Novosphingobium sp. G106: one gene and its partner. The main gene of each other region encodes a partner of the protein of the gene in region 2 in a complex. Links are inferred from orthologs where the notes say so. Each region holds a gene or a part of one and is shown on either strand. Other genes may lie near its edges.

Evidence for each region. The genes of interacting proteins can lie anywhere in the genome.
Region 1: the proteins of mfd (region 2) and uvrA are in contact, whole or in part, in a crystal structure (PDB 4DFC), measured with the Escherichia coli proteins. The link is inferred for Novosphingobium sp. G106 from one-to-one orthologs.

What each region holds. Positions count from the first base shown.
Region 1 is NZ_JAHOOZ010000001.1:6,092,895-6,097,616, forward strand. Bases 673-4,148 are described here. They hold uvrA (excinuclease ABC subunit UvrA), read left to right. Parts: upstream 673-1,017; coding sequence 1,018-3,948; downstream 3,949-4,148. Other genes in these bases: KRR38_RS29740 (calcium-binding protein), read right to left, coding at 673-774. In the rest of the region: more of KRR38_RS29740, read right to left, coding at 1-672; KRR38_RS29750 (CHRD domain-containing protein), read left to right, coding at 4,198-4,653. UniProt on the Escherichia coli protein: The UvrABC repair system catalyzes the recognition and processing of DNA lesions. UvrA is an ATPase and a DNA-binding protein. A damage recognition complex composed of 2 UvrA and 2 UvrB subunits scans DNA for abnormalities.
Region 2 is NZ_JAHOOZ010000001.1:1,086,155-1,091,426, reverse strand. Bases 917-4,942 are described here. They hold mfd (transcription-repair coupling factor), read left to right. Parts: upstream 917-1,250; coding sequence 1,251-4,742; downstream 4,743-4,942. Other genes in these bases: KRR38_RS05110 (EAL domain-containing protein), read right to left, coding at 4,739-4,942; KRR38_RS05120 (succinate dehydrogenase assembly factor 2), read left to right, coding at 978-1,241. In the rest of the region: more of KRR38_RS05110, read right to left, coding at 4,943-5,272. UniProt on the Escherichia coli protein: Couples transcription and DNA repair by recognizing RNA polymerase (RNAP) stalled at DNA lesions. Mediates ATP-dependent release of RNAP and its truncated transcript from the DNA, and recruitment of nucleotide excision repair machinery to the damaged site.

The DNA of each region.
Region 1 (4,722 bases), 5.0 Mb from region 2 along the record:
GAAGACCTCTCGTGCGTTGGCATCCAGCAGGTAGAGCTTGCTGTCGTCCGGGCTGAAAGCAAGCCCGGTGACATTGGTGAATTCGGGATAGAACCTCTGGAGGCTACGGATGTAGTGCAGGCTACCGTCGTAGACATTGAGCCCGACGCCCTGGACAATCAGGTTGCCCGACGAAGAAATCGCCTGAACGCCGCCGTTGTAGCCGGAGACATTGTCGGCGTAGCCCTGGTGCGAGGCGATGACGGCGCCTGATGCGTCATGAATGAACAGTGGCGCATCGGAAATGTTCGAGGGCAGGTGGAGTATCTCGGACTTGTTGGCCGTTGCAGTCAGCGTCCCATCCTGGGCGAAGCTCGACGTGTCGCGGGTGAAGGTGCCGGTAGTGAAATCCAGCGTCGTCAGGGGCATCCAGCCCGAGCCCAGGAAATTCTGGGTCAGCAGGACTTTGCCCGTCGAAGTGAACGAAGCATCGAAGAAGTTGGCGTCGTAGCCCTCGGCCTTGGTAGTGAAGGTCGTGGTCACGCCCGTCGTCAGGTCCAGCCGATAGACCGAAACGTCGCGCGCGGTTCCCCAAGGATTGTCGGTGCTGGAAACCGTAGGGCCATAGGTAAGTTCGGTCGCGACGAGGTAATGGCCGTCGGTCGACACGTCCATGCCGCCGAGTTGTGTGCCGACGGCCCATGTCGCCGTCACGGCACCGCTGGCCACGCTGTAGGCAGTGACCGTCCCACCGCTGGATACGTAAAGCTTGCTGCCGTCCGGGGAGAAGACCACGTCTTTCTCCGCCCCTGTTGCCAGACTCACAATTGCTCCGCTCGGCTGAACCACCGCAGCGCTCCCCCTGATTTTAGGCCCGTTTTTGGGGCTAACGAAGCGGTCAGTCATTCGCAATGCCAAAGTCGCCGTCACATGCGTGTTGCATCCATTCCGGAGCCTTCCCACATAGGTTCCGGCCGCCTCGCCCGCCGCGCCGCCGCCCCTTGCCCGAATCGAACAAATCTGGAACACCGCCACGCTATGTCGCTGACTCACATTACCGTGCGCGGTGCGCGCGAGCACAATCTCAAGGGCATCGACGTGGCGCTGCCGCGCGAGAAGCTGATCGTCATCACCGGGCTGTCGGGCTCGGGGAAGTCGAGCCTGGCTTTCGACACGATCTATGCCGAGGGGCAGCGGCGCTATGTCGAGAGCCTGAGCGCCTATGCGCGCCAGTTCCTCGAGATGATGCAGAAGCCCGATGTCGAGCATATCGACGGCCTCTCGCCCGCGATCTCGATCGAGCAGAAGACCACGAGCCGCAACCCGCGCTCGACCGTGGCGACGGTGACCGAGATCTACGACTACATGCGCCTGCTCTGGGCGCGCGTCGGCATTCCCTATTCGCCGGCCACGGGCCTGCCGATCCAGGCGCAGACCGTGAGCCAGATGGTCGATCGGGTCATGGCGCTGCCCGAAGGTACGCGGCTCTACCTGCTCGCGCCCGTCGTGCGCCAGCGCAAGGGCGAGTACCGCAAGGAATTGGCCGAGTGGCAGAAGGCCGGCTACACGCGCGTGCGCATCGACGGCGAGATGTACGAGATCGAGGCCGCACCGGCGCTCGACAAGAAGTACAAACACGACATCGAGGTCGTGGTGGATCGCCTCGCCGTGCGCGAGGGCATCGAGACGCGTCTGGCGGACTCATTCGAGCAGGCGCTGAAGCTGGCCGAGGGGCTGGCCTATGTCGATCTCGCCGAGGGCGTCGTGCCGGGGCGCGAGGAAGAGCAGGCCGGCGGTGCCAACGTCACGGGCGGGGCGATGAAAGGCACCGGCCTACCGCCCAACCGCATCGTCTTCAGCGAAAAGTTCGCCTGCCCGGTCTCGGGTTTCACGCTGGAATCGATCGAGCCGCGGCTGTTCTCGTTCAACGCGCCGATGGGCGCCTGCCCGGCCTGCGACGGGCTCGGCGAGAAGCTGCTGTTCGATCCGCAGATGGTCGTGCCGAACGAGGCGCTGACGCTCAAGCAGGGCGCGATCGTGCCCTGGGCCAAGTCGAACCCGCCGAGCCCCTATTACATGCAGGTGCTCGCCAGCCTGGCCAAGGCCTATGGCTTCGACCTGACCACGCCCTGGCAGGACCTGCCGGGCGAGGTGAAGCTGATCATCCTCCACGGCACCGGCGGCAAGAAGATCCCGCTGACTTTCATCGACGGCAAGAAGAGCTACACGGTCGACAAGGCCTTCGAAGGCGTCATCGGCAATCTCAACCGCCGCCTGCTCCAGACCGAGAGCGCCTGGATGCGCGAGGAGCTGTCGAAGTACCAGACCGCGCAGCCCTGCGAGACATGCCACGGCGCGCGGCTCAAGCCCGAGGCGCTGTCGGTCAAGATCGCCGGCGAGGACATCTCGATGTCGACGCGGCGCTCGGTCGCCGATGCCTATGCCTGGTTCTCGACGCTCGCGGAAAAGCTGAACCCGACGCAGAAGCAGATCGCTCATGCCATTCTCAAGGAAATCAACGAACGCCTTGGTTTTCTTAACAATGTCGGGCTCGACTACCTGAACCTCGACCGCACTTCAGGTACGCTCTCGGGCGGCGAGAGCCAGCGTATCCGGCTGGCCAGCCAGATCGGTTCGGGCCTGTCGGGCGTGCTCTACGTGCTCGACGAACCCTCGATCGGCCTCCACCAGCGCGACAACGACCGGCTGCTCGAAACCCTGAAGCGCCTGCGCGATCTCGGCAACACGGTGATCGTCGTCGAGCATGACGAGGACGCGATCCGCCATGCCGACCACGTGGTCGACCTTGGCCCCGGTGCGGGCGTCCACGGTGGCGAGATCGTCGCCCAGGGCACGCTGCAGGATATCCTGTCGAACCCGAACAGCCTGACCGGCCAGTACCTGACCGGCGCGCGGGCGATCGAGATCCCGGCCAAGCGGCGCAAGGGCAACAAGAAGAAGATCACGGTCGAGGGCGCGCGGGCGAACAACCTGCGCAACGTCACTGCGAGCATCCCGCTCGGCACCTTCTGCTGCATCACCGGCGTCTCGGGCTCGGGCAAGTCGAGCTTCACGATCGACACGCTCTATGCCGGCGCCGCGCGCACGCTCAACGGCGCGCGCGTGATCGCGGGCCCGCACGACCGCATCACCGGGCTCGAGAACTGCGACAAGGTGATCGAGATCGACCAGTCGCCGATCGGCCGCACCCCGCGCTCGAACCCCGCGACTTACACGGGCGCCTTCACCCAGATCCGCGACTGGTTCGCCGGCCTGCCCGAAAGCCAGGCGCGCGGCTACAAGCCGGGGCGGTTCAGCTTCAACGTCAAGGGTGGCCGCTGCGAGATGTGCCAGGGCGATGGGCTGATCAAGATCGAGATGCACTTCCTGCCCGACGTCTACGTCACCTGCGAGGAATGCGGCGGCAAGCGCTACAACCGCGAGACCCTGGAAGTGAAGTTCAAGGGCCACTCGATCGCCGACGTGCTCGACATGACGGTCGAGGATGCCGAGGAGTTCTTCAAGGCCGTCCCGCCGATCCGCGAGAAGATGCACATGCTCAACGAGGTCGGCCTGGGCTACGTCAAGGTCGGCCAGCAGGCGACGACCTTGTCGGGGGGCGAGGCGCAGCGGGTCAAGCTGGCCAAGGAGCTCAGCCGGCGCTCGACCGGGCAGACGCTCTACATCCTCGACGAGCCGACTACCGGCCTGCACTTCGAGGACGTGCGCAAGCTGCTCGAAGTGCTGCAGCGGCTGGTCGACCAGGGCAATTCGGTCGTGGTGATCGAGCACAACCTCGACGTCATCAAGGTCGCCGACTGGATCATCGACCTCGGCCCCGAAGGCGGCGTGCGCGGCGGCGAGATCGTCGCCGAGGGCACGCCCGAGCAGGTCGCCGCCAACCCGCGCAGCTTCACCGGCCACTACCTCGCGCCGCTGCTGGAACGGGGCAGGGTGGCCGCGGAGTAAGAACCTCCCCTGCAAGGGGAGGGGGACCGCCCGCGAAGCGGGTGGTGGAGGGGTGTCCCGCTCTCAGGATAGGGTGATACCCCTCCGTCAGTCGCGACGCGACTGCCACCTCCCCCTCGCAGGGGAGGATCAAAGGAACCGAACCTACCCCCGCGCGTTATCGCGTCAGGCCGGCGCGATCCCCCGCATCGATCTTCCGCAAGGACCCCATATCCGCGCGGCGCCGGCCACTTCCGAGGAGGGGAGTCCATGAGACAGCCTATCGCGATGATCGCCCTTGCCGGCGCGCTGGCCACCGCACCCGCGGCGGCCCAAAGCCCGGTCGCACCCGCCAGCGACATTCCCGCGGCGGTGTTCAACGCCACGCTTACCGGCGCTTCCGAAGTCCCGCCCGCCGACGCCGACGGCACCGGCACTTTCACCGCCAAGCTCAATGCCGCGCACAACCAGCTCTGCTACGAGCTCAAGGCCGACAAGATCGACACCGCCACCGCCGCGCACGTCCATTCGGGCGCGGTCGGGGTCAGCGGCCCGCCGGTGGTCATGCTCGACCCGCCCATCAACGGCGTCGCGGTCAAATGCGCCGCGGTGACGATGGACCTCGCGATGAAGCTGATGGACAACCCAACCGGCTACTACGTCAACGTCCACAACGCCGCTTTCCCGAACGGCGCGATCCGCGGTCAGCTCCACAAGGCGCCCTGACCGTCCCAGGCAAGAGGATAGCGTTCACTATCCTCTTGCTCCGGCTCCCCGGATGACCCATCTTCCCGT
Region 2 (5,272 bases):
TCGATCTCGGCGATGGACCGCCGCTGCGCGCCGGTGAGGCCGAAGGGCAGCGAAAGCTTGGCGCGCAACCGCCCGTCGCCCTGCAGCGGTGTGCCCTTCTGCGCACGGTTGGCGTTCTTGACCAACATCAGCGCGAGGCTGTTCGCCAGCAATTCGTCGTAGGCCAACCGCTCGCGCGCCTCGTGGTGCTCGTCCTTGTGCGCGAGCAGCAGCGCCTCGCGCCAGGTCGGCCACTTCTGCTTGGCGAGCAGGCCGGGCTCGATCCATTCAGGCAGGTCGGTGAGCGCCGCCAGTCCCTGCTGGACGAGCGCGGCGACACGCCCCTGGGTCAGGCCTTCGGACAAGGGATAGACCGGCTCGCACAACTGCCCGAGCCCGACGCTCTCTTCGGAGACGTGATCGGGGTGCACGATCTGCTGCATCTGGCCGTACTGATCGAGCCGCCCGGCGATCCAGCGCGTCTCGCCCAGCGGCAACTGCTTCTTGGCCCAGCCGCCGTTACGGCCGAAATAGGTCAGCGACACCACGTTGCCGATCGCGTCCGCCGCCAGCACGCGGAACGGCCCACGCCCGGCGGAGCTGCGGTAATCATTGGGCGTCAGCGCAACGATGATGTTCTCGCCGACGCTCACCTCGTCGAGATCGCCACTGCGCGGCGCTGCACGAAGCGATCGGGCAGGTGATAGGCCAGGTCCTTGACCCGCGTCAGACCGAGCTTCTCCAGCGGCTTGGCCAATTGCGGGCCGACGCCCTTGAGGCCCGAGGTTTCGGCGAAAAGGGGATTCAGGCGATCGGGACGCATGGAGCGGCTATAGCTTGCCCTGCCCAACAATCCAGCCGTCGCCCCTGCGAAGGCAGGGGTCCAGCCAACCTCTCCTCTTGAAACGGAAGATGCGACGATGCAACGTCGGTTGGGCCCCGGCCTCCGCAGGGGTGACGGTCTTGTGTGGGTAGCGAAGTTCCCCTACCCGCCAGCCATGACTTCAGACCGCCTGAACCGCATCAAGTTCCGCGCCTGGCACCGCGGCACGCGCGAGGCCGACTACATGATCGGCTGCTTCTTCGACCGCTTCCACGCCGGTTGGTCCGAGACGGAGATCGTCTGGTTCGAGGAATTGATCGAAGAGGAAGACCACGACATTCTCGCCTGGGCCCTTGGCACTGCGGAAGTTCCCGAGCGTTACGCCGGCGAACTCATGTCGCTGATACAAAAGCTGGATTACGTCGAAATTCCCCGCTGACCTCGTTCGATGCCCGATCTCAACCGCATCCTTTCCGCCAAGACGCCGCTGACGCTGTCGGCCATCGCCCGCGGCGCGCAGCCGCTGGTCCTGGCCGACCTTGCGCGCGCCGCGAAGGGCCGTGCCGTCTTCGTCGCGCCCGACGATGCGGCGATGCGCGCCATCGCCGATGCCGCGGCCTATTTCGCGCCTGAACTCGACGTCGTCGAGTTTCCCGCCTGGGACTGCCTGCCCTATGACCGCGCCAGCCCGGCGCTGTCGGTCAGCGCCAAGCGCCTCTCCGCGCTGCACCGGTTGCAAGCCAAGGCTGGTGGCCCGCAGCTGTTCGTCACCACGATCAACGCCCTGCTCCAGCGCGTGCTGACCCCGTTCCGCATCCGCGAATCGGTGCGACTGCTCAAGCCGGGCATGGAGATCGGCCGCGAGAGCCTGATCGCGCTGCTCCAGCGCCAGGGCTATTCGCGCACCGACACCGTCGCCGACGCCGGCGAGTTCGCCGTGCGCGGATCGATCTTCGACATCTTCCCCTCGGGCCTCGAACAGGGCCTGCGGCTCGACTTCTTCGGGGACGAGCTGGAAACGCTGCGGCTGTTCGATCCCAACACCCAGCGCTCGACCGGGACGGTGCCGGAACACCTGCTGCTCCCTGCCAGCGAGGCCCTGCTCGACGAGACCAGCGTCAAGCGGTTCCGGACGCAGTACCGCGAGCTGTTCGGAGCAAACGCGACCTCGGACCCGCTCTACCAGGCCGTCAGCGACGGGCGCCGGCTCGCGGGCATGGAACACTGGCTGCCGCTGTTCGAAGACCGCATGGTCACGCTGTTCGACCACCTGTCGACTGACGACCTCATCGTCATCGACAGCTCGGCTCAGGGCGCCGAGGACGAGCGGCTGACCGACATCGCCGACTATTTCGCCGCAAGGACGGACACGTCAGGCAAGGCGCCGGGCTCCTACCGCCCGCTGAAACCCGAAGCGCTCTACCTGACGCGCGAGGAAATCGACGCGCAGCTCTCCGGCTGGCCGGTCCACCGCGCCGACATCTTCGCCCAGCCCGAAAGCGCCAAGGCGGTCGACTTCGGCTTCACCAGCGGCCGCGACTTCGCCCCTGAACGCGCCAGAAGTTCGGGGGGTTCGGGCGACAACGTCTACGAGGCCGCTGCAAAGCACCTGCAAGCGGTCAGCAAGTCGGGCAAGAAGGCGCTGATCGCCGCCTATTCGCTAGGCAGCCGCGCACGCTTGGCGGCGATCCTCAGCGAAGCCGGGAAAGTCGAACCGGCGCTGGCGGATAGCTGGCAGGAAGCGCTCGGCCTCGCCGCCAAGGGCCGCCCGGTCGCGCTGGTCCTGCCGCTCGAAACCGGCTTCGCCAATGCCGAGATCGACCTCGTCACCGAGCAGGACATCCTCGGCGACCGGCTCGTCCGCCGCAAGAAGCGCAAGAAGGACGCCGACGCCTTCCTCGCCGAGCTCTCGGCGCTCACCCCGGGCGATCTCGTCGTCCATATGGACCACGGCATCGGCCGCTACGAAGGCCTCCAGTCGATCCCCGTGGGCAAAAGCCCGCACGACTGCGTGATGCTGACCTATGCCGGCGGCGACAAGCTCTACATCCCGGTCGAGAACATCGACGTCCTCTCGCGCTATGGCAGCGAGAGCGAGGGCGTCGCGCTCGACAAGCTCGGCGGCGAGGCCTGGCAGCGGCGCAAGGCGCGGCTCAAGGAGCGCATCCGCGAGATCGCGCACGAACTGCTGCTGACCGCGGCCAAGCGGGCGCTGCGCCAGGCGCCGGTGCTGCTGCCTGACCAGGCGACCTACGACCAGTTCGTCGACCGCTTCCCCTGGGAAGAGACCGACGACCAGGAGCACGCTATCGAGGACGTGCTCAAGGACTTGGCCGAAGGCAAGCCGATGGACCGCCTGGTCTGCGGCGACGTCGGTTTCGGTAAGACCGAAGTCGCGATGCGCGCGGCTTTCGTAGCGGCCATGGCTGGCCAGCAGGTCGTGGTCGTCGCGCCGACCACCCTGCTCGCCCGCCAGCACTACAAGGGCTTCTCCGAGCGCTTCGCCGGCTTCCCGCTCAATATCGGGCGCCTCTCGCGGCTCGTGCCCGAGAAGGAGGCCAAGGAAACCCGCGCCAAGGCCGCCGACGGGACGATGGACGTGGTCGTCGGGACCCACGCGATCCTGGCCAAGTCGGTCAGCTTCAAACGGCTCGGCCTCGTCATCGTCGACGAGGAGCAGCGCTTCGGTGTCAACCACAAGGAACGCCTCAAGCAGCTGCGCACCGACGTCCACGTTCTGACGCTCACCGCCACGCCAATCCCGCGCACCCTGCAGATGGCGATGTCGGGTCTGCGCGAACTCTCGACCATCCAGACCCCGCCGGTCGACCGTCTCGCCGTGCGCACCTACGTCATGGAATGGGACGAGATGGTCATGCGCGAGGCGCTGCTGCGCGAGCATCACCGCGGCGGCCAGAGCTTCATCGTCGTCCCGCGCATCGCCGACATGGCCGAGATCGAGGACTGGCTGCACAAGGCCGTGCCCGAGGTAAAATACATCTCGGCCCACGGCCAGATGGGCGCCGGCGAGGTCGAGGAGCGGATGAGCGCCTTCTACGAAGGCAAGTACGACGTGCTGCTGTCGACCTCGATCGTCGAAAGCGGGATCGACATCCCCAGTGCCAACACGATCATCATCCACCGCGCCGACCGTTTCGGCCTGGCTCAGCTCTATCAGCTCCGAGGCCGCGTCGGCCGCGCCAAGCTGCGCGCCTATGCCTATCTGACCACGCCGGCCGACAAGGCACTGTCCGAGGTCGCCGAGAAGCGCCTCAAGGTGCTCGGCGACCTCGACAGCCTCGGCGCCGGCTTCCAGCTCGCCAGCCACGACCTCGACATCCGCGGCGCGGGCAATCTGCTGGGCGACGAGCAGTCGGGGCATATCCGCGAGGTCGGCTTCGAACTTTACCAGTCGATGCTCGAGGACGCGATCCTCGCGGCCAAGGCCGGCGAGATGGGGCTGGAGCGCGAACGGTCGGCGCTGTCCCCGCAGATCACCGTCGACGCGCCGATCATGATCCCCGAGGACTACGTGCCCGACCTCGCCGTGCGCATGGCGCTCTACCGCCGGCTCAACGACACGGAGAACCAGCAGGAAATCGAATCGCTCTCGGCCGAAATGATCGACCGTTTCGGCCCGCTGCCTTCGCCGACCGAGAACCTGATCAAGCTGATCGAGATCAAGCGCCAGGCGATCGAAGCCAACATCGCCAAGATCGACGTCGGCGCAAAAGGCGCGCTGGTCAGCTTCCACAACGACCAGTTCCCCGACCCGATGGGCCTCATCGCCTATGCCGAGCGCCTCCAGGGCACGATCAAGCTACGGCCCGACAGCAAGCTGGTGGTGACACGTGTCTGGGGCGATCCCAAGGCGCGGCTCAACGGGCTGGTGCAGCTGACCAAGGGGCTGAGCGCGATCGCGAAGAAGGCAGCGGCCTAGGCCTCTGCCAGCGCCAAGAACTCCCCCGTCCCCATCGGCTTCGCCCGCAAGAAGCCCTGGTAGAAGGCGCATCCTTCCTCGGTGATGCGCAGGCGCTGGGCTTCGGTCTCGATGCCCTCGGCGATCACCTGGAGGTCCAGCGCGCCGGCCATGGCGACGATCGCGCGCAGAACGGCGAGGTCGCGCGGGTTCTGTTCGGCGATGCCGTCGACCATCGAGCGGTCGAGCTTGAGGTAGTCCAGCGGCAGCAGCTTCAGGTAGCGGAAGTTGCAGAAGCCCGCGCCGAAATCGTCGAGTGCGACGCGCATGCCTTCAGCGGCGAGCTGGCCCAGCGTCCTGGCCGCGGCGTGGACGTCGCTGAGCAGGACCTGTTCGGTGACTTCGAGCGTCAGCCGGTCAGGCGGAAACCCGCTTTCACGCACGATCGACATGAGCTTTTCAGCATAGCTGGGCGCCGCAAGGTCCGCGGGCGTGACGTTGAGCGAGAGCCGCAGCTCGGCCGGCCAGGCAGCCGCCGCGGCCAGCGCGCG